Regions from separate parts of the Collimonas rhizosphaerae genome, predicted to be linked through region 3. Evidence: predicted binding sites of a transcription regulator. Region 3 holds the regulator's gene; each other region holds the start of a gene.
The links. The regulator LexA, encoded in region 3, represses DNA repair genes until DNA is damaged. The targets are predictions, from matches to a motif close to ACTGTATNNNNATACAGT.
Positions count from the first base shown of each region.

Region 1: a site for LexA is predicted at 4,498-4,515, ahead of V8G57_RS02595 (DUF2471 family protein). Genes of this name have one in related genera too.
Region 2: a site for LexA is predicted at 4,595-4,612, ahead of V8G57_RS25425 (VRR-NUC domain-containing protein). Genes of this name have one in related genera too.

Region 1 is NZ_JBANDC010000002.1:21,464-27,667, forward strand. Features, by position in the region: gene V8G57_RS02570 (hypothetical protein) at 1-7, opposite strand, end outside; gene V8G57_RS02575 (DUF6932 family protein) at 4-573, opposite strand; gene V8G57_RS02580 (P-loop ATPase, Sll1717 family) at 777-2,417, shown strand; gene V8G57_RS02585 (hypothetical protein) at 2,817-3,104, opposite strand; gene V8G57_RS02590 (hypothetical protein) at 3,234-4,166, shown strand; gene V8G57_RS02595 (DUF2471 family protein) at 4,540-4,848, shown strand; gene V8G57_RS02600 (sce7726 family protein) at 4,949-5,557, shown strand; gene V8G57_RS02605 (beta family protein) at 5,514-6,204, opposite strand, start outside.
Region 2 is NZ_JBANDC010000031.1:19,433-25,636, forward strand. Features, by position in the region: gene V8G57_RS25415 (phospholipase D-like domain-containing protein) at 1-623, shown strand, start outside; gene V8G57_RS25420 (helicase C-terminal domain-containing protein) at 645-2,918, opposite strand; gene V8G57_RS25425 (VRR-NUC domain-containing protein) at 2,897-4,534, opposite strand; gene V8G57_RS25430 (hypothetical protein) at 4,708-5,004, opposite strand; gene V8G57_RS25435 (hypothetical protein) at 5,261-5,572, opposite strand; gene V8G57_RS25440 (GFA family protein) at 5,841-6,204, shown strand, end outside.
Region 3 is NZ_JBANDC010000003.1:187,984-194,187, forward strand. Features, by position in the region: gene V8G57_RS05355 (replicative DNA helicase) at 1-1,268, opposite strand, end outside; gene rplI (50S ribosomal protein L9) at 1,386-1,838, opposite strand; gene rpsR (30S ribosomal protein S18) at 1,865-2,149, opposite strand; gene priB (primosomal replication protein N) at 2,165-2,512, opposite strand; gene rpsF (30S ribosomal protein S6) at 2,562-2,930, opposite strand; gene lexA (transcriptional repressor LexA) at 3,246-3,896, shown strand; gene V8G57_RS05385 (RNA methyltransferase) at 3,897-4,673, opposite strand; gene V8G57_RS05390 (inositol monophosphatase family protein) at 4,826-5,629, shown strand; gene V8G57_RS05395 (VOC family protein) at 5,786-6,204, shown strand, end outside.

The DNA.
Region 1 (6,204 bases), on a different contig from region 3:
TGTTCATGACGTTGCCCCCTGCGGAACATCGAATTGACGGAGATATTCGGCAGCTTCACCATCCTCTGCCGGTGCCAAATCAACTTGCAGAAATCCTTTCCAATTTTGATTACGCCTATGCGACCACATGCTATACCAATAAGCAGACCAGAAAACGACTTCCCGAGGTAAGAGCGCTTCCAACTCCATAGTATACGCGTCAACACGATATGTGTTTTTCACAATGTCGTGCGCAAACAAATCACCAGTGGCCGACAAATCAATATGGGAGGATTTGTCAAAATGTGAGACGACATCGATGTCCTTTGGATGCCGATCTTCAAGCTTTTCGACATCTTCGGAAAAACTACCATTAATCCACTGAAAACCTTCAACGAGCCCAAGAGCATGCAGTGCAGCGCGATACGCGAGGAATCCTTTTAGGATTGCCCGACGCTCCGGGGACGTGCCATATGTTTTTATCAGGTCAACCAGGGAGACCTCATACGGTGATCGATTGAAGGACGTAGGGTCCGCCGGATCAATCGGCGGCACAACTCCCTGTGCATTCCACTTTGGTATAGCGACTGTCATTTTCGCGCTTGTTCATTATCAAGAGTTAAACTAAGCATAACATATTATCTTTAAGTAACTTTCACATTTGCAACAAGCTAATCCCTTACGCGACTATTTTTTGTTGCATTATCAACATCGATCAAAAAAGATGCTTTCCGGAAAATTAACTTAGTATTATGGAGACGCCACACAATAATTCATCAATTAAAACGGGGGCGAACATGAACGAACGAGACACGGGGATCAACTTTAGCTTTAAAAGGAACGACACTGTAGGCGCGGCCGATGCGGAGGCGGATGACACATATCTTTCGGAGTGCTTTGTTGAGACCGGCGATCTAGCGGTCTTGCAAGACACAACAAACGCCAAAAGAATAATCGTTGGCAGGACCGGCGCAGGAAAAAGCGCTTTGATTCGGAAGCTGAAGGAAGTTGAAGAACACGTCATTGACGTTCCCCCACAGAATCTATCGCTAAGTTACATTGCAAATTCCGACATCATTAATTTTTTCGAGTCCGCGGGCGTTAGCTTAGACTTGTTCTACCAACTTCTATGGAAGCACGTTCTTACAGTAGAGCTGCTCAAATATAAATTCAAAATCCATAATGAAGCCCAGAAGCAAAGTTTCCTCGCCAGCTTGACTTCGGTTTTCCGCCGCGACCATTCCAAAGAACAAGCAATTAATTATCTCCGAGAATGGGGTGAGAAATTTTGGAATGAAACTGAATATCGCGTGCAGGAGCTAACTACGAAAGTTGAAACCGACCTAAAGGCCGCAATAGGCGCGGATTTCGGAGGAATGAAACTAGACGCCTCGGCCGGCCGGAAATTGACCGAAGAAGACAAAAGAGAAGTAGTCCAACGAGGCAAGAAGGTTGTCAGTCAGATTCAAATAAAGGCCCTTTCTGACGTAGCTAGAATGCTCTCTGAAGACATCTTCAATGATCCTCAGCAAAAATATTTCATAACGATCGATGGTTTGGACGAGCATTGGGTAGAGGAGTCACTGCGATACAAGTTAATCCGGTCACTGATCGAAACTGTTCGCTCTTTTTTGAAATTGACGCATGTAAAGATTGTGATCGCATTGCGGGTCGACCTGTTAAATCGAGTGATATCAAAAACAAAGGATGCCGGGTTCCAGGAAGAAAAATATGAATCGCTTTATCTAAAACTTAGATGGTCGAGGCCCCAATTGGAGGAGTTGCTTGATCGACGAATAGAGAAGCTAGTTCGGCAGCGATACACTACAAGACCCGTTAAGCTGAAGGAGCTTTTTCCTCGTCAAATAGGGAAAATTACTTTTTTCGAATACCTAGTTGACCGAACTTTTCTGCGGCCACGAGATGCAATCTTGTTCGTCAACTTGTGCCTTGATCATGCTGAAAATCGAAACTCTGTAACTGCTCAAATCGTTTCTACAGCAGAGGGCGAGTATTCCGGCAAGAGAATGATTTCTCTGCAGGAGGAGTGGGGAGGGACTTATCCGTTCCTCAGTGATTATGCAACACTATTACAGGGACGGCCTTACACGTTCAGATATGCTGCGATAAATCGAGAAGCGTTTGAAGAATTTTTTTACGCACGATTTTCACACAATCTGGATTCCGACGACTCAGTGATTCAGTCCGCAAGTGATTTTATATTAAATGGAAAAGGCACGTTGCATTCTGTGTTGACAACCGTATTTCAAGTCTTCTATACGGTAGGCTTGATCGGTATCAAACCTGATTCTACAAGCGGCACATATTGGTCATTTCACAATAACGATGCGCCGAGTTTAGGCTCGATCAAACCGAATTCGTTTGCGTATGTTCATCCGACATTCTGGCGAACACTTGGAATAATAAATAGAGATTAGCTGAGGCAGTAAGAATGGGCATTGGGCTATCTCAAACGATCCTACGCTATGCCTCAGCAAAAGCGTCCTCTGCAGCTTTGCGCGCCGCGTCGACGCAGGATTGGCAAATGTCATAGTCTTCAGATCCAATGTAGTGTGCATTTTCCAGGAAGGCCATGCAAACGGTATCCCACAGGTCAGGCGACGGTATGCCTTCTTCCTTCATTTTGTCCTTCGGTTCGATGTGATACCTGGCCTTCTCATCGAAAAAATAGGGAATCTTTGACGCTCCGGTCGTGGGCGTCCTGGATATGCGGATAGCAAGTGTGGATCGCCCACCTGGTACAACCCCGCTAGTTCTGGGAACTGCAAGACCGAATTGACGACCACCCGATCAAAGCCTTCTTTAGAATGGCCATGTCAGCTCACCAGCTCCTGCCAGCCGGCCACGTCGACAATCAGCTCAAGGCGATCCGGTAGCGCGTCCACATAGAAGACATTCACGGCGTCAGCCGGCATCACATCCAGCACAGGCACATCTTCGCGCATCTCGCCGATGAAAGCGTCGCCAATGCCGGCGGCCATGGGATTTTGCAGTAGCGACTGGGGATCAGCGCCGTAATCCGAACCGAGATAGCCGTTAGGCGGCGTACTCAGCCAGTGGCTGACCATGGCTTGAATGTCTTGGGCGGTGATTATTGGTGTCATGACGATGATGATAGGACCATCGCCGAGGGTGAGATAAGGGGGTTTTCCTACTCATTCTGCCTCGCCTTAAAAGTTGCCAAACTGATATACTTTATCGTCTCTTACGGAAACCAGCTAGGACCAATCATAATGAACTTACTTACTGTCGCTCGTACATCAGGTTTTGGTCAGTCAATAAGAGAGCATTTTTCAAAAGTGAAAAAACAGCTTGATGACGGCTCCTCGTATTTTTCGGCGGTCAACAAATCTGTAGAACTAAGTGCCTCGCAACAGCTCTTCCACGAAGCAACATATCTAATAGGCTTAATGAGTATCGCCGAGGCTCTTTTGTTTGATTTGGCTCAAGAATATTTACTTCAAAATCCAGGTCATATTAAAGACAAAGGCCTGTCTCTAGATATGTTAGCCAAGTCTGGATCTCCTGCCGGAGTAATAGCAATTATGGCGGAGAAGACCGTTATCGAGTGGAGCTATGGGCGCTTTCAAGATTTCGTAAAACAAGTTGTCACTCTATACGCCGGTGACAAAACTATAAATTCAGGACCTCTGAATCAACTTTTGGAGATAAAAGCTACTAGGGACTTGTATGTTCATGCATCCGGGCTAGTCAATGAACTGTATATATCCAAAGCAGGCCCAAATATTAGAGGCGACAGAATTGGTGATCAAATCCCACTTGGAAAGAGTTATTTGCGCAAAGCCGAAAAAGCCATAAAAGAATTTGTTGTAGAGATGGAAGTATTAATCCTGCCAAAACTGAGAGGAGTTGGTCGTGCAACAGCGCTTCGAAGAATGTGGGATGCAACCGCGTTGGCAAAACGTGTCCCATTTGAAAAAGGTTGGCATGTTCTCAGCGAAGAAATGGTTATGCCAAACGATGAGGGACTTTCTTGGCGTTGGTCCGGGTCGGAGAAAATGCTTGTAGACTTTTTTCTCGGTATATACAATCAAGACTACCCAACAAGAACACATGACTTAATGTCCGCTCTTCGTCGCTGGCCACCATCCACCGACGAAGGAAAAGTTATGTTGTCATGGATTGACAATCCATTTTGGTTTTAAGTCGCCTCTGCTTCGCCGATGCTGCTGCGATGTCCCTCATCGCCCTAGACATCAACAAGTGCATCTGCCACTGCCCTAGTCACTCGAAGGCTCGTACGGTCCTCTTCTCGATTGCCCCAGTCCCGGCCTCCCCAGATATTCCCTACCATCGTCACAATCTGGTTTCGCCCATTCTCTCCGGTATCTCCGATTGTCAACTCCCAGTTTGCATCAACCCCTAAAGCAATTCCGGCCAGGGGATTCAGACGCCAGCCAAGCCTTTCTTGACGGTTAATTTTTTCACAATAAATTTTATTTCCATGACCTTAGCAAAAACCCGATAAGCGCATATACTGTACATACATACAGTATATTTTGCACTTTGGGGAACACCATGCGCCTTACCAATATGAGCGAATTTGATGCAGTCATTGCCCGGGCAGAGCCCATCATTGCCACGATAGTCACACGCCACCGTACGGCAGGCTTGCCCCTTACTTGGCGATTGATCCATTCAATTGAAGGAGAAGTTCTGGTCGAGTTGAATCGTGCAGACGACCTGCAGCCGGCCTATATCAACTTGATTAAGCATTCCGGGGTTTTCAACTACCCGATAAATGATGACCCGGTGGATTTTGACAAATCAAGTGCGATTGCCTGTGCGTTTTCGATGATCTACGAGACATATCACCGCCTACATTGACGTTTCGACGACAACGTCATGTCGGTGCAAGCAGTTAAACATGCAACGATGTTTGCCAACCGCTACAATTCATCCTTAATGAAAGAAAGCCGGGAATAACATGAATCCAATAGATGAGATTTCTTCGCCATTAGGCGATAAAGACATCAGGCGTTCGCTTATACGGAAGCTGTCAACGCAAGCCCCCAAAGCCATCATTGAAGAGTTACGCGTACATAATGGCAACGCTATTGCCGATGTGGTTACAGTTCACTCTGAGCCTCATTGCTACGAGATCAAAGGTGAAGGCGACAATATCCAAAGAATTTTGACGCAGGGGAAATTTTACGACCTAGTGTTCGGCAAGGTAACACTGGTAACAACGGAAAATCATTTAGCTAAAGCCTTGGCGCTGGCGCCTGAACATTGGGGAATCATAGTTGCTAAGCGTGCCGGCCAAGAGGTCAAATTATCACACTCACGTTCAGCAAAGAAAAATCCCGGCTTCAACAAGCAGCTAGCACTTCTTACCCTATGGCGATCTGAACTAGCAGAGGTCGCGATCAGCGTCACTGATGAAAAAATCTCCAAACTTACACGTGCATGCCTATCGCAAATCATTGCTGAGAATTTGGGACAAGAGAAGCTTATGAAAAATATCGGTGAAAAGCTTATTGCCAGATCAGCTAAACTTGAAAATCAAGACACATATAAGTCATATGCGCATTGATGGTGGGCTTTAAGATACTACTTGGGGTGACCTGTTTCCCCGTGAAGTTACTTTTTTCCAGTAAAAAATTATCTCCGAAAGAGTACGGCGCGCCTCGATAGAATGGTTTTGCAATTAAGGCTTGAGCGAGATCATTATATTGAAGCGCACCCCTTGCATGCCGTTGCAATGATCCCCCGCGAGTAACGTAGTGTGTATTATCAAACGAATACGCAATTTTAGGCGCGGTCACGTTTCGCATTGACTCTTTCGGAATATCTATGTCTGAGTACAACGGACTCACGACGGTGTAATCACCCAAATACAAATTTGGATGCGGCTGTTGCTGATGCACGAGCCGATAGATCGCAAGCTCAACTCTGGGGTGCAACAACTCTTGCTGGACCGCGATAATCTCCCCTATCGACGACGGGATGGAAGAGCCACAAACAACGATTTCGGCAAATGAAAATTTGCGTTTTGCCTTCGCAATGAATCGTAGTAATTCTGCCGAACGCCTATTGGCATCAACGTTAAGACACAGTCGATTGTCGAGAACTAGTGTCCACGATTTAAATAATTCGTGGCCCTGCTTCATTAATTCGCGGAGTTGGTCTTCGACTAACTCAAAAGTTTCAAAGTCCTCCTGCTGCAAGCGAATTGCGGCA
Region 2 (6,204 bases), on a different contig from region 3:
AGCAGGAACAAACCAAGCCCGCCAAGAACGGCAGCGTACTGTTTGCCGTCATGGAGATCGACAACGGCACCAGCCCGGTCTATGCCGCGCTGAAGGATTTGCACGCCGACAGCAATGTCTTCAGCTATGGCATTTCGGATAGCAACACCGGTATTTCCCTGTATGCGCCGGGCAAGAAAACCGGCGTGCTGGTGACCGGCAAGCCGGGCAAATCGATACTGCCGCCGCCGTTTGACCAAGTACGCTCGATCAGCGGCATCGGCCACCAGATCCATCATAAATTCGTCGTATGCGGTTTCAGCGGCGACAGCCCGGTTGTGTACTGCGGCTCATCCAATCTTGCCCTTGGCGGGGAACAGGCCAACGGCGACAACCTGCTGGCGATCCATGACGGCGACGTCGCAACGGTGTTCGCCATCGAAGCGGTGGGATTGGTCGATCATTTCCAGTTCCTGAACCGGATGGCGGCCGTCGCGCCGGCGGCGGCCAATGAACCGGTGCCGGCCTCGAAACAGCAGGCCGCGCTTGCCGTCGGCTGGTTCCTGTCCACCAGCGACAGCTGGGCCCGCCCCTATTTCGATCCCAACGATTCCCATTGCACCGACCGCCTGCTGTTTGCCTGATGCCTGCGCCAGCTCGGCAGCTCAGCTGCCGAGCTGCCACCATGCGGGCAGCAGCTGCCTGACTTTCTGCCGCGCAAAACGGTCGTCGATCAGGTACACCACGCCGCGGTCCCGCTCGGTGCGGATCACCCTGCCCGCGGCCTGCACCACTTTCTGCAACCCGGGATACAGGTAGGTGCAGTCGTAGCCCTGGCCGAAAGTGCGCTCCATCTGCAACATGATCTGTTCATTGACCGGATTGACCTGCGGCAGCCCCAGGGTCGCGATGAACGCGCCGATCAGGCGTGCGCCGGGCAAATCGATGCCCTCCGCAAACGCGCCGCCGAGCACCGCGAAACCGACGCCTTGCGAGGTATCGGTAAACCGCGCCAGGAACTGCTCCCTTTCCCGCTCATCCATGCGGCGCGCCTGCTGCCACAAAGGGATATCGGGATAGCGCGCAGCGAACATGGCGGCGACTTTCTCCAGGTAGTCGTAGCTGCTGAAAAACGTCAGGTAGTTGCCCGGCTGCTCCCGGTATTGCCTGGCGACCAGGTCCACGATCGGCGCCAGCGACCGCTCGCGATGCTGGAAACGGGTCGAAATCCCGGCGACCAGCTGCACTGACAGCTGGTCGGCGGTAAACGGCGACGGCACGTCGAGCCAGGCGGTGTTGTCGGGCATGCCCAGTATCTTGCTGTAAAAATGCCAAGGGTTGAGCGTGGCGGAAAACAGCGTGGCCGAATGCGCAGCGGCAAAGCGCGGCGCCAGGAAGCTTGCCGGCACGATATTGCGCAGGCACAGCGTCGCGCCATGGGCGCCGCGCCGGGTGATGTCGAACAGCGAGTGGCTATCGAACAGCTCGGCGATGCGGGTGAAGTGCATGGCGTCGAAATAGAAGCGCTGCAGGTCGCTGTCGAGGGCGGCCGGATGATCGACCATGTAGTCGGTGATATCGGCCACGGCCTGCTGCAGCGCCTGGATGAAGCCGTCCGGCAGGTCTTCGTAGCGCTGGTATTCAGCTTCCTGCTCCTTGTACAGCGCATTCCATTGACGGTTGACGCGGTCCAGCGCGCGCTTGAGCGCCGGCGGCGCCGCTTGCCGCACGGCTTTGAAGCCGGCTTGTTCCATCTCGGCGGAATACATCTTGCGCGCCCGCTCGATCATGTTGTGCGCTTCGTCGACCAGCACGCCGACCCGCCACTGGTTGGCGCTAGCCAGGCCGTACAGCATGGCGCTCAGGTCGAAATAATAGTTGTAGTCGCCGACGATCACGTCCGACCAGCGCACCAGCTCCTGGCTCAGGTAATAGGGACAGACGCGATGTGCGGCGGCGACCTGGCGCAAGCCCTCCTTGTCCATCGCACCGCTGACGATGGCAGCGCTGCGCGCCTGCGGCAGGCGGTCGTAAAACCCTTGCGCCAACGGACAGGAGTCGCCATGGCAGGCTTTGTCGGGATGTTCGCACGCCTTGTCGCGCGCGACCAGCTCCAGTACGCGCAACGGCAATCCCGCCGCGCTTTGCTTGATGCGCGCCGTCGCTTCCAGCGCCAGCGCGCGCCCTGGCGTCTTGGCTGAAAGAAAAAATATTTTGTCCAACGCCTGGCCAGGAGTCGCCTTGAGCAAAGGGAACAGGCTGCCGATCGTCTTGCCGATGCCGGTCGGCGCCTGCGCCAGCAGGCAACGGCCGCTGCTGGCGCCCTTATACACTGCTTCCGCCAGGATCCGCTGGCCGGGACGGAAATCGGCGTGCGGAAAGCGCAAGGCGGTGAGTTGGGCGTCGCGTGCGGCGCGATGCGCCATCTCCTGTTCGGCCCAGGCCAGGAAGCGGCTGCACTGCTCTTCGAAAAACTGTTGCAGGCAAGCGGCAGTCGCATGTTCGGTCAGCAGGGTTTCCTGCTGTTTGCCGATGTCGTAGTACACCAGCGCCAGCTGCAGTCCGGGCAGGTTGCGCGCCTGGCACAGCAAGTGGCCATAAATCCGCACCTGCGCCCAGTGCAGGTGGCGGTGGTTGTCCGGCATGCGCTCCAGGCTGCCGCGGAAGGTCTTGATTTCTTCCAGCCGGTTCAAGGCCGGATCGTAGCCGTCGGCGCGGCCGCGCACCAGCAGCGGCCCGTAGCGGCCGCTCAGGCTGACTTCCTTTTCATAAGCGGCATCGCGGCGTGACGCCACCATGGCGTGGCCCGCGATGCCTTCCAGCGCAGTCGGCGCCGGCGTGAAGCGCAGGTCAAGGTCGCCCTGCTTGGCCGTGAACTCGCATAGGGCGCGGACGGCGATTACGTATGCGGCCTGGTTCACGCGCACTCCCCTGCCCATTGCACGTAACAGACGGCGACCGGGATGCCGTGTTCGGCAAAATAGTGCAGCCAGCGGACCTGGTTGTCCTGCAGGCGGTCGCCCGGGCCTTTGACTTCGATCATCTGGTAGCGTTTTTCCGCCGGCCAGAACTGGATCAGGTCCGGCAAGCCGGAACGGTTGGTCTTGATATCCTGCAGGATGCGCTCGAAACATTTGCGCAGGTGCAGCGGTGGCAGGCAATCCAGCGCCATTGCCAGCAGCGCTTCGTCGATGGACTCCCAGAACACGAACGGCGACTGGATGCCGGCCTTGGCGCGGAAATTGCGCCAGATGGCCTGCTTATAGCCGCCGCTGCCGAACTGGGCGAAACCGGCCTCGAACAGCGCAGCACGGCGTTGCTGGAAATCGGCGCTGTGCAGGTCCGCGGGGCCGCTCTGGAACGGATGGAAGAACGCGCCCGGCAGCGGTGCAAAGATGGCATCCCAGAACAGCAGGCCGAACAGTGAATTGATCAGCGTGTTTTCGACGTAGACGACGGGCGCATCGGGGCGCGACAGATGGCTGGCAAGCACGGTTTCGACCGGGATGCCGGGCTCGGCCCGCGGCAACGCCATATCCTGGCGGACGATAGCCGCGGCAGCGGCCTGCGGCATCTTGCCGTGGCCCAGCTGCCGCCGCAAACGCGGCATGACGCGCAGCAGCTGCTGTTTTTCAGCTTCGCTTTCCGGCTGCCGCTCGGCCTGCTGCGCCAGTGCGAAAGCCGCATCGGGCTGGCCGCAGCGTTCCAGCACCCGGATCGCACGCAGGCGCGCCCCCGGCCAAGCACATTCAGCATAAAGCCGTAGCGCGGCCGGCAGTTCTGCGCTGCGTTCGTAGTGCTGGGCGACCTGGAACAGCAGCTTGCTGCGGCGCTGTTCCAGCCAGTCGTTCGGATAAGGCACCTCGGGAACGTCAGCCAGTACGGCTGCCGGCGCTGCGCCGTTGCGGAACCGTTCGCGGCAGGCGTGCAGGTGCAGGTAATCGTCGATGTCTTGCCTGCTGCTGAAACCTTGCGCAAGCGACAAATCGACCTGTTCGTACCGGAAAATCCCCAGTTCCGACAGCACGAATTCCGACCAGTCCTGGTGCAGGTTGCCGAAGAACATCAGCCGCAGCCGGTCGCACAGCGGCGCAATGCGCAGCTGCAACAGCTGGTCGTCGATACCCCAGCCGGCCAGCGTGCGCACCGCGTCGCCATGCTCGCCGCGCAGGATTTCCAGCTGCTCTGCCTTGCGCGCGCTGCGCGGCAGCAGCGGAAATATTTCCGCGAGCTCGGTCTTCGTCAGCAGGCCGCACAGTTGTCCGATATCGATGGCCGGCTCTCCGTCCAGCCAGCCGGCGGCGACCAGGGGCACTGCGGCGCTGCGCGGGCAGCCGATTTCGTCGTAGCGCAGCCGGCCCAGGCGAAACAGCTCGCCCTTGCGCATCACCATCCGCACCAGCAGTGCGCGCGAGGCCAGCGGCAATGCTTCGAAACCGTCGACGAAAGCCTGTTCCTCGCCATCCAGCAGATGCCGATAGCGGGCGCGCACCGATGCCACCATGGCAAGGAAATTGTCGAGATAATAAAAACGGTTTTCCAGCACTCTGATCATGTTGCGGCCGCCGCAGCTCTGCGCATTGCGAAGAGCGCCAGGCAAAATTGAAGATGGTTGACTGTATGGATATACAGTTATGCTGCAGTATATATCAACCCTGAAGGATTTCCGCTTTCGGCCAGGGGGAAGCCGCGCTCCGTCGCAAAAACCCGATGTTCCCGCGTGAAATGCTAGCGTTCCTCATCATCGTCGTCAGATATATCTTCGATGCTGACGATCTCGCCGCCGCGCTCGACGATCTCCCGGTGGCAGGCTGCCAGCAGCGCATCGAAATCCGCGTCCTCCATTTCACCCTCCAGGTCCTCCTGTGCCGGGCCGCCATCGTCATCGTCGATCTCGGTCTGTTCAAATTTCGGGCTGGTCCCGATATACGAGGCGCTGTATGGACCGCCTTCATCCGTTTCCGTGACCACCAGCGTGAAAAGCGCATTGTCGGTTTCAATGATGTAGGTACTGACGGGCCGCATGAAAATCTCCTTGTCTATCCAGGCGATGAATGAACTACCCTCGCAAAACGGCGGCGTGCGCCGACCGGCCCGGTTCTGCTGCGCCAGGCCTTGACAGTGTCATTGGGAGTGAGACGGATCGGAGCTTAAATAATTCTCCATCAGGAGCGATTTCGCAAGTTTTTTTGCGGACAAGGCCGGGCTTGCCGGCGCCGGCTGCTGTCAAATAATCATTGCTGATGGAAGGTAATACTGTTTTCGGACGGCGGCCGGATTGTCAACGGCTGGCTCCCCAGTCTCTGCGGGGGCGTTCGTCGATGACGGAAATATCCTGGATGCCGAGTATCTCGCCCCCGCGTTCCGCGATCTGGCGGTGGCAAGTCGCGATGAGCGCGTCAAAATCGACGTCTGTCGCTTCGCCGTCAAGGTCTTTCTGCCCCAGCCCGGGATTATCCACCCAGGGCAGCTCGACTTTTTGCCGGGTCCCGACATACGTCGCCTTATAAGAGCCGCCATCGCCGGCTTCGGTGATGACTAGCGTAAACAACGCATTCGTTGTTTCAATCATGTAAGTACGGTCCAGCGCCATGACAATTTCCTTGATCCGTCAGCCTTGAGTCGGGTTAACTTAAGTTCGTTTAACTATACCGCCATCGACGTTCACGCGCTCGAGTCCAGGCTACTGTCCGGCCGGCGAGGCCGGCGCCAGCAGCCGCTCGGGCGGCGAGATCTGCGATGAGGGGGATGAAAAAAGGAAGCATGATGCGCTTCAACAGCTGCCCTGTATGTTCGGTGCTTAACACATCCTGGATGCCGGGATCGGCGATACTGGCGGCAGCGACAACGAGGAGAGAACCATGAAGCTCAAGGGATCCTGCCATTGCGGCGCAGTCCGCTTCAGCCTGGAAAGCGACACGCCCTACCCTTACCAGCGCTGCTATTGTTCGATTTGCCGCAAGACCCAGGGCGGCGGCGGGTATGCCGTCAACATCGGCGGCGACGCCAGCACCCTGAAAGTGCAAGGCCGGGACGACGTCAACGTCTATCACGCAAAACTCAAGCGGCACGGCGAATCGCGCGTCCATACCAGCACCGCGCAACGCCATTTCTGCCGGCGTTGCGGCAGCGCGCTATGGCTCTACAGCCCGGAATGGCCGGAACTGGTCCATCCGTTCGCATCCGCCATCGATACGCCGCTGCCAACGCCGCCTGAATACACCC
Region 3 (6,204 bases):
TTTTCTTGCGAATCGGGGTTGTACACCTCGTCGCGGTAGATGAACAGGATGACGTCGGCATCCTGCTCGATAGCGCCGGATTCGCGCAAGTCCGACATCACGGGGCGCTTGTTGGGGCGCTGTTCCAGCGAACGGTTCAGCTGCGACAGCGCGATCACCGGACACTGCAGCTCTTTCGCCAGGCCCTTCAGGTTACGCGAGATTTCAGAAATTTCGGTCGCGCGATTCTCGCCGGCGTTGTTGGCTGACATCAGCTGCAGGTAATCGATGATGATCAGGCCCAGCGTGCCGCACTGGCGCGACAGGCGGCGCGCGCGGGCGCGCAGCTCGATCGAACTCAGGGCCGGGGTTTCATCGATGAACAGCTGGGCGTCGTTCATCTTCTGGATCGCATGCGTCAGGCGCGGCCAGTCTTCGTCGTTCAGGCGGCCTGTGCGCAGGCGGTGCTGGTCGAGCTTGCCGACCGAACCCAGCATACGCATGGCGAGCTGGGTGCCGCCCATTTCCATCGAAAAGATCGCCACCGGCAAACCGCTGTCGAGCGCGACGTTTTCGCCGATATTCACAGAGAATGCAGTCTTACCCATCGACGGCCGTCCAGCGACGATGACCAGGTCGCCCTTTTGCAGGCCGGAAGTCATCTTGTCGAGATCGATGAAGCCGGTCGAGACGCCGGTGATGTCGCTCTGGTTGTCGCGGTTGTAGAGTTCGTCGATGCGCTCCACCACTTGCGTCAGCAAAGGCTGGATTTCCTGGAACCCTTGGGCGCCGCGCGCGCCTTCCTCGGCGATCGCGAAGATCTTCGATTCGGCCTCGTCCAGCATCTGCTTGACTTCCTTGCCCTGCGGGCTGAAAGCCTGGCCGGAAATCTCGTCGGCGACGGTGATCAATTTGCGCAGCACGCCGCGGTCGCGCACGATCTCGGCGTAGCGGCGGATATTGGCGGCGGACGGCGTATTCTGGGCCAGCGCGTTAAGGTAGCTCAGGCCGCCCACCTCTTCAGCCTTGCCGGTGCCGCTCAGCGATTCATAGACAGTGATTACGTCGGCAGGCTTGCTGCCGTTGATCAGCTTGACCATGTGCTGGAAGATGATGCGGTGGTCGTACCGATAGAAATCGTCGGCGTTCACAAAGTCGGCGATCTTGTCCCAGGCCGCGTTATCCAGCAGCAGTCCGCCTAAAACGGATTGTTCTGCTTCGATGGAATGGGGTGGTACGCGGAGAGAGTCTAACTGCGGATCGGACGGTGCTTTGGAAGGTGCTTTCATGGCGCGAATTATACCCGTTTCTGATATCGGTCTTGCCATCGCGTCCAGAAAAAGGACATAAAAAAAGCCGGGAAAACCCGGCTTTTTAACACTACAACAACTATTTCAGGCAACGTATCAAACGTGCTCGCCGATCACAGCGATAACGATGTCGACTACGACGTCGGTATGCAGGGCAACCGCAACAGCGTGCTCGCCGGTGGTCTTCAGAGGACCGACAGGCAAACGAACTTGAGCTTTTTCGACTGCAAAACCTTGCTTGGTCAACGCTTCAGCGATGTCGAAGTTGGTCACGGAACCGAACAGACGGCCGTCAACACCCGATTTTTGCGAAATCTGCACGGTCAGGCCGTTCAGTTTTTCGCCCTGGACTTGAGCGGCAGCCAGCTTGGCGGCGGCAGCTTTTTCCAGGTCGGCGCGCTTCGCTTCGAATTCAGCGATGGCAGTAGTTGTAGCACGACGTGCCATACGTTGCGGAATCAGGAAGTTACGTGCGTAACCGTCCTTGACGCGAACAACTTCACCCAGATTGCCGAGATTAACGACTTTTTCCAACAGAATGACTTGCATGTTTTTCTCCTATTTCAAGTCGTCAATTAAGCGTTGTGCAGATCGGTGTACGGCAGCAGCGCCAGGAAACGCGCGCGCTTGATCGCGGTGTCCACTTGACGTTGATAGATTGCCTTGGTGCCGGTCAGACGTGCTGGCATGATCTTGCCGTTTTCCTGAACAAAATCCTTCAGCGTGTCGATATCTTTGTAGTCAACGCTGGCAACGTGTGCAGCGGTGAAACGGCAGAATTTCTTGCGCTTGAACAGCGGGTTTTGTTGTTGACGCTTGTTTTTCAGTTTGCTTTTATCGAACTTTTTACCGAATGCCATTTTTGGCTCCTGTATCTAAATTTTAGACTTTAAATTTTGACTAATTGATTCATCTGCAATCGCGGTTGCAGCGAAATCCGTGATGTGAAATACCAGGCTTCTACCGTTGCGGCTCTTGCGTGCCATGAATCCCGTAAACCAGAATGTCTCGCCCAGTTGCGCCTTGCTGAATCTTCCCGAAATCTCGCCGACGGCTAGCGCGGCAATTTCGAATTCGATCAGACGCTTGATGCCTGCTTCAATCGGTTCCGAGCGGTGCTGCAATATCGCAGATACGATCGGGATGCCTGCCGGTGTGTAACGTATGACTTCACGTTCGGCGACTACGGCAACCAGTTGAAACACATTATTGGGTTGATCCACTCCTGATGAACTCGTCGGCTACGTAATGAATGCTGGTAGGCGGCTAGTATTAGGCTGCCGGCGCTTCGGTGCGATGGCTCTTGGCAGCATCTTCCTTCTGCACAGCCTTCATCATCGGCGAAGGACCGGTTTCAGCCTTCTTCAGCTTGACGGTCAGATGACGCAGCACTGCATCATTGAACTTGAAGCCGGTTTCGATTTCAGCCAGGGTTTCGCTGTCGCACTCGATGTTGAGGCAGACGTAATGTGCTTTAGCCAGTTTCTGGATCAGGTATGCCAGTTGGCGGCGGCCCCAGTCTTCCACGCGATGCACAGTGCCGCCACGTGTAGTGACGATGCCTTTGTAGCGCTCGATCATCGCAGGCACTTGCTCGCTTTGATCTGGATGGACGATAAATACGATTTCATAATGACGCATGTAAGCTCCTTTTGGACGGATTGAAAAATCGCCCACCTCGGCGTCAAGACGAGTGTGGGAAGAGGAAAACCAGCAATAGTACTAGCAATTGCAACAAAACTCAATGATTTCAGACCCGGGCCCTCGCCGGGATGTAAGTAAATAGCTAAAGAGTGGTCAAATCGCATCAAATTGTCTTGCATTTGCACAAATACTGTACAAAAATACAGACTGTTGTTATGCACAGCATCGATTGGGCGCACCAGCGCTGCCTTTGCTGTTTCTTTACCGCTTTTCCAAGCACTCCCACACCATTTTTTTACACCAAAATACGCCATGATCAAATTGACCGCACGTCAGCAGCAAATCCTCGATCTGATCAAGGACGCCATCGAAAACACCGGCTTCCCGCCGACGCGCGCCGAAATAGCAACCGAACTCGGCTTTCGCTCAGCCAATGCGGCAGAAGAACATCTGCAGGCGCTGGCGCGCAAGGGCGCCATCGTGATCTCGGCCGGCACCTCGCGCGGGATCCGGCTGACCGAAAGCGCCAGCCGCAGCCAGGGCACGCAGCTGGCCTTGCCGCACCCGGCCCTGATGCAGCTCAGCCTGCCGCTGGTCGGACGGGTCGCCGCAGGCTCGCCGATCCTGGCGCAGGAACATATCCAGGCCAGCTACAACGTCGACCCCGCCCTGTTCAGCGCCAAACCGGATTACCTGCTGAAGGTGCGCGGGATGTCGATGCGCGACGCCGGCATCCTGGACGGCGACCTGCTCGCGGTCAAGAAAGCCGACAGTGCCAGGAATGGCCAGATCGTGGTGGCCCGCCTGGGCGACGACGTCACCGTCAAGCGTTACCAGAAAATCGGCTCCACTATCCAGCTGCTGCCGGAAAATCCTGATTTCGAGCCGATCATCGTGACATCCAGCCAAGAGGATTTCGCCCTGGAGGGCCTGGCGGTCGGACTATTGCGTAGCTGGAATTAATCAGGAACGATCAAGGCGGCGCCGTTTGGTCAGTATCTGGCTGGCGATGCCGCGCAAAATATTGACCTCCTCGGTTTCCAGCTGGGTGCGCGAGAACAGCCGCTTCAGGCGCGGCATCAGCTTTTTCGGGCTGGCCGGATCAAGGAATTCGATCTCTATCAAGGCTTGTTCAAGATGGGCGAACATGCCGTCGATGTCGGTCAGGCTGGCAGCATTACCCTGGAAACCGATCTCTCCGCTGCTTGCCGGCGACACATCCTCGCTGGCTGCAACCCGGCATTCATACGCCAGCACCTGCACTGCCTGCGCCAGGTTCAGCGATGAATACTCGGGATTCGCCGGAATATTCAGCAGCACATTGCATTTTTCGACAATCTCGTTAGGCAGCCCGTAACGTTCGCTGCCGAAGATGACCGCCGCATTCAGGCTGGCATCGCCGGCCAGTTGTGCCGCCAAGGCGCGCGGCGCCATCAAGGGCGGGGAAAATTCTCGCAAGCGGGCACTCAGGGCAGCAGCGAAGTTGCAGCCTTCCAGGGCCTGCTCCAGGCTATCGACAATCCGCGCCGCCGCCAGGACGTCCTGCGCGCCGCTGGCAAACGCGACCGCTTCCTCACGCTGCAACACATCGGGGAAACGCGGATTGACCAGGACCAGCTCGGAAAATCCCATGGTTTTGATAGCGCGTGCAGCAGCACCGACATTGCCGGGACTGCTGGTTTCAACCAGCACAAAGCGCAGCCGATTGAAAAGAGACGTGTTGATTTTTGCCGGGTTCATTTAAAATAGCGCCATTACGCGGATTTCTTCGACTAAAAGTTGCTTATTTTTCGAAATATTCACTGAAACATCCGCATCGTTCATTATTATTCATCATATAGGTGGTTCTGTTCCCGGTTGGCACAGTGCCGCCATTTTAACGGAACACTATCATGCATCCAATGCTCAATACGGCCATCAAGGCCGCCCGCAATGGCGCCAAGGTCATCTCGCGCGCCTCTTTCGACCTCGATTTGCTGAAAGTCACCAAAAAGCAGCATAACGACTTTGTCACCGAAGTCGACCAGGCTGCTGAAGCGGCGATCATTGATGTACTGAAGAATGCCTATCCGGACCACGCCATCCTGGCCGAGGAATCTGGCGCCTCCGCCAACCTGCATGACGATAATGAAAACGTCTGGATCATCGATCCGCTCGACGGCACCACCAATTTCATCCATGGTTTCCCGCAATACTGCGTCTCGATCGCGCTGCAGCACCGCGGCCAGATCACCCAGGCAGTCGTGTACGACCCGACTCGCAACGATTTGTTCACAGCCACCAAGGGTTCCGGCGCCTACCTGAACGACAAGCGGATCCGCGTCGGCAAGCGCGACAAGATCGCCGACGCCCTGATCGGCACCGGCTTTCCTTTCCGCGAAACAGAAGGCCCGGCCATGGATGAATACATGAAAATGTTCCGCATCATGACGCAAAGCTGTGCCGGCCTGCGCCGTCCGGGCGCCGCCGCCCTCGACCTGGCGTACGTCGCAGCAGGCCGCCTTGACGGTTTCTTTGAAAAAGGCCTGAAACCTTGGGATATCGCTGCAGGCTCCCTGCTGATCAGCGAATCGGGCGGCATCGTCGGCGATTTCACCGGCGAATCCGATTATTTGTACAAGGGCGACGTGCTGGCCGGCAGTCCCAAAGTATTTGCGCAGATGGTCGGCTTGCTGTCGCCATTCGCCGGCAAATAGCCCACTGGATTTTCCGGGGCAAGAGAAACCCTGCCCCGGAAGCGCCATAAAACTCTGCTTTGTCATTTCAACTGCGTGGCCGGGCGACTACAATGCATGCGCAACAGCGCAATTGGACAGCCCTAACGACCATTTCTCAACTCGCAGGAGAACAATATGGCAGTCAAACCAATTCCGGACGGATATTCTTCCGTCACTCCCTACCTCATTGTCAACGGCGCGGCCGACGCAATCGCGTTTTACAAAAAAGCTTTTAATGCAGTGGAAATAATGCGCATGGAGGGGCCTGACCACAGGATCGGGCATGCGGAAATCAAGATCGGCGATTCCCACGTCATGCTGGCCGACGAATTCCCGGAGATGGATATCCGCAGCCCGAAAACACTGGGCGGGGCTGGCGTCAGCATCATGCTCTATGTTGAAGACGTGGATGTGGTGTTCCCGCGGGCAATCGCTGCCGGTGGCACGCAGGCGCGACCATTGCAAGACCAGTTCTATGGCGACCGCTCCGGCACCCTGAAAGACCCGTTCGGCCACGTCTGGACCGTAGGCACGCACATCGCCGACTATTCGGA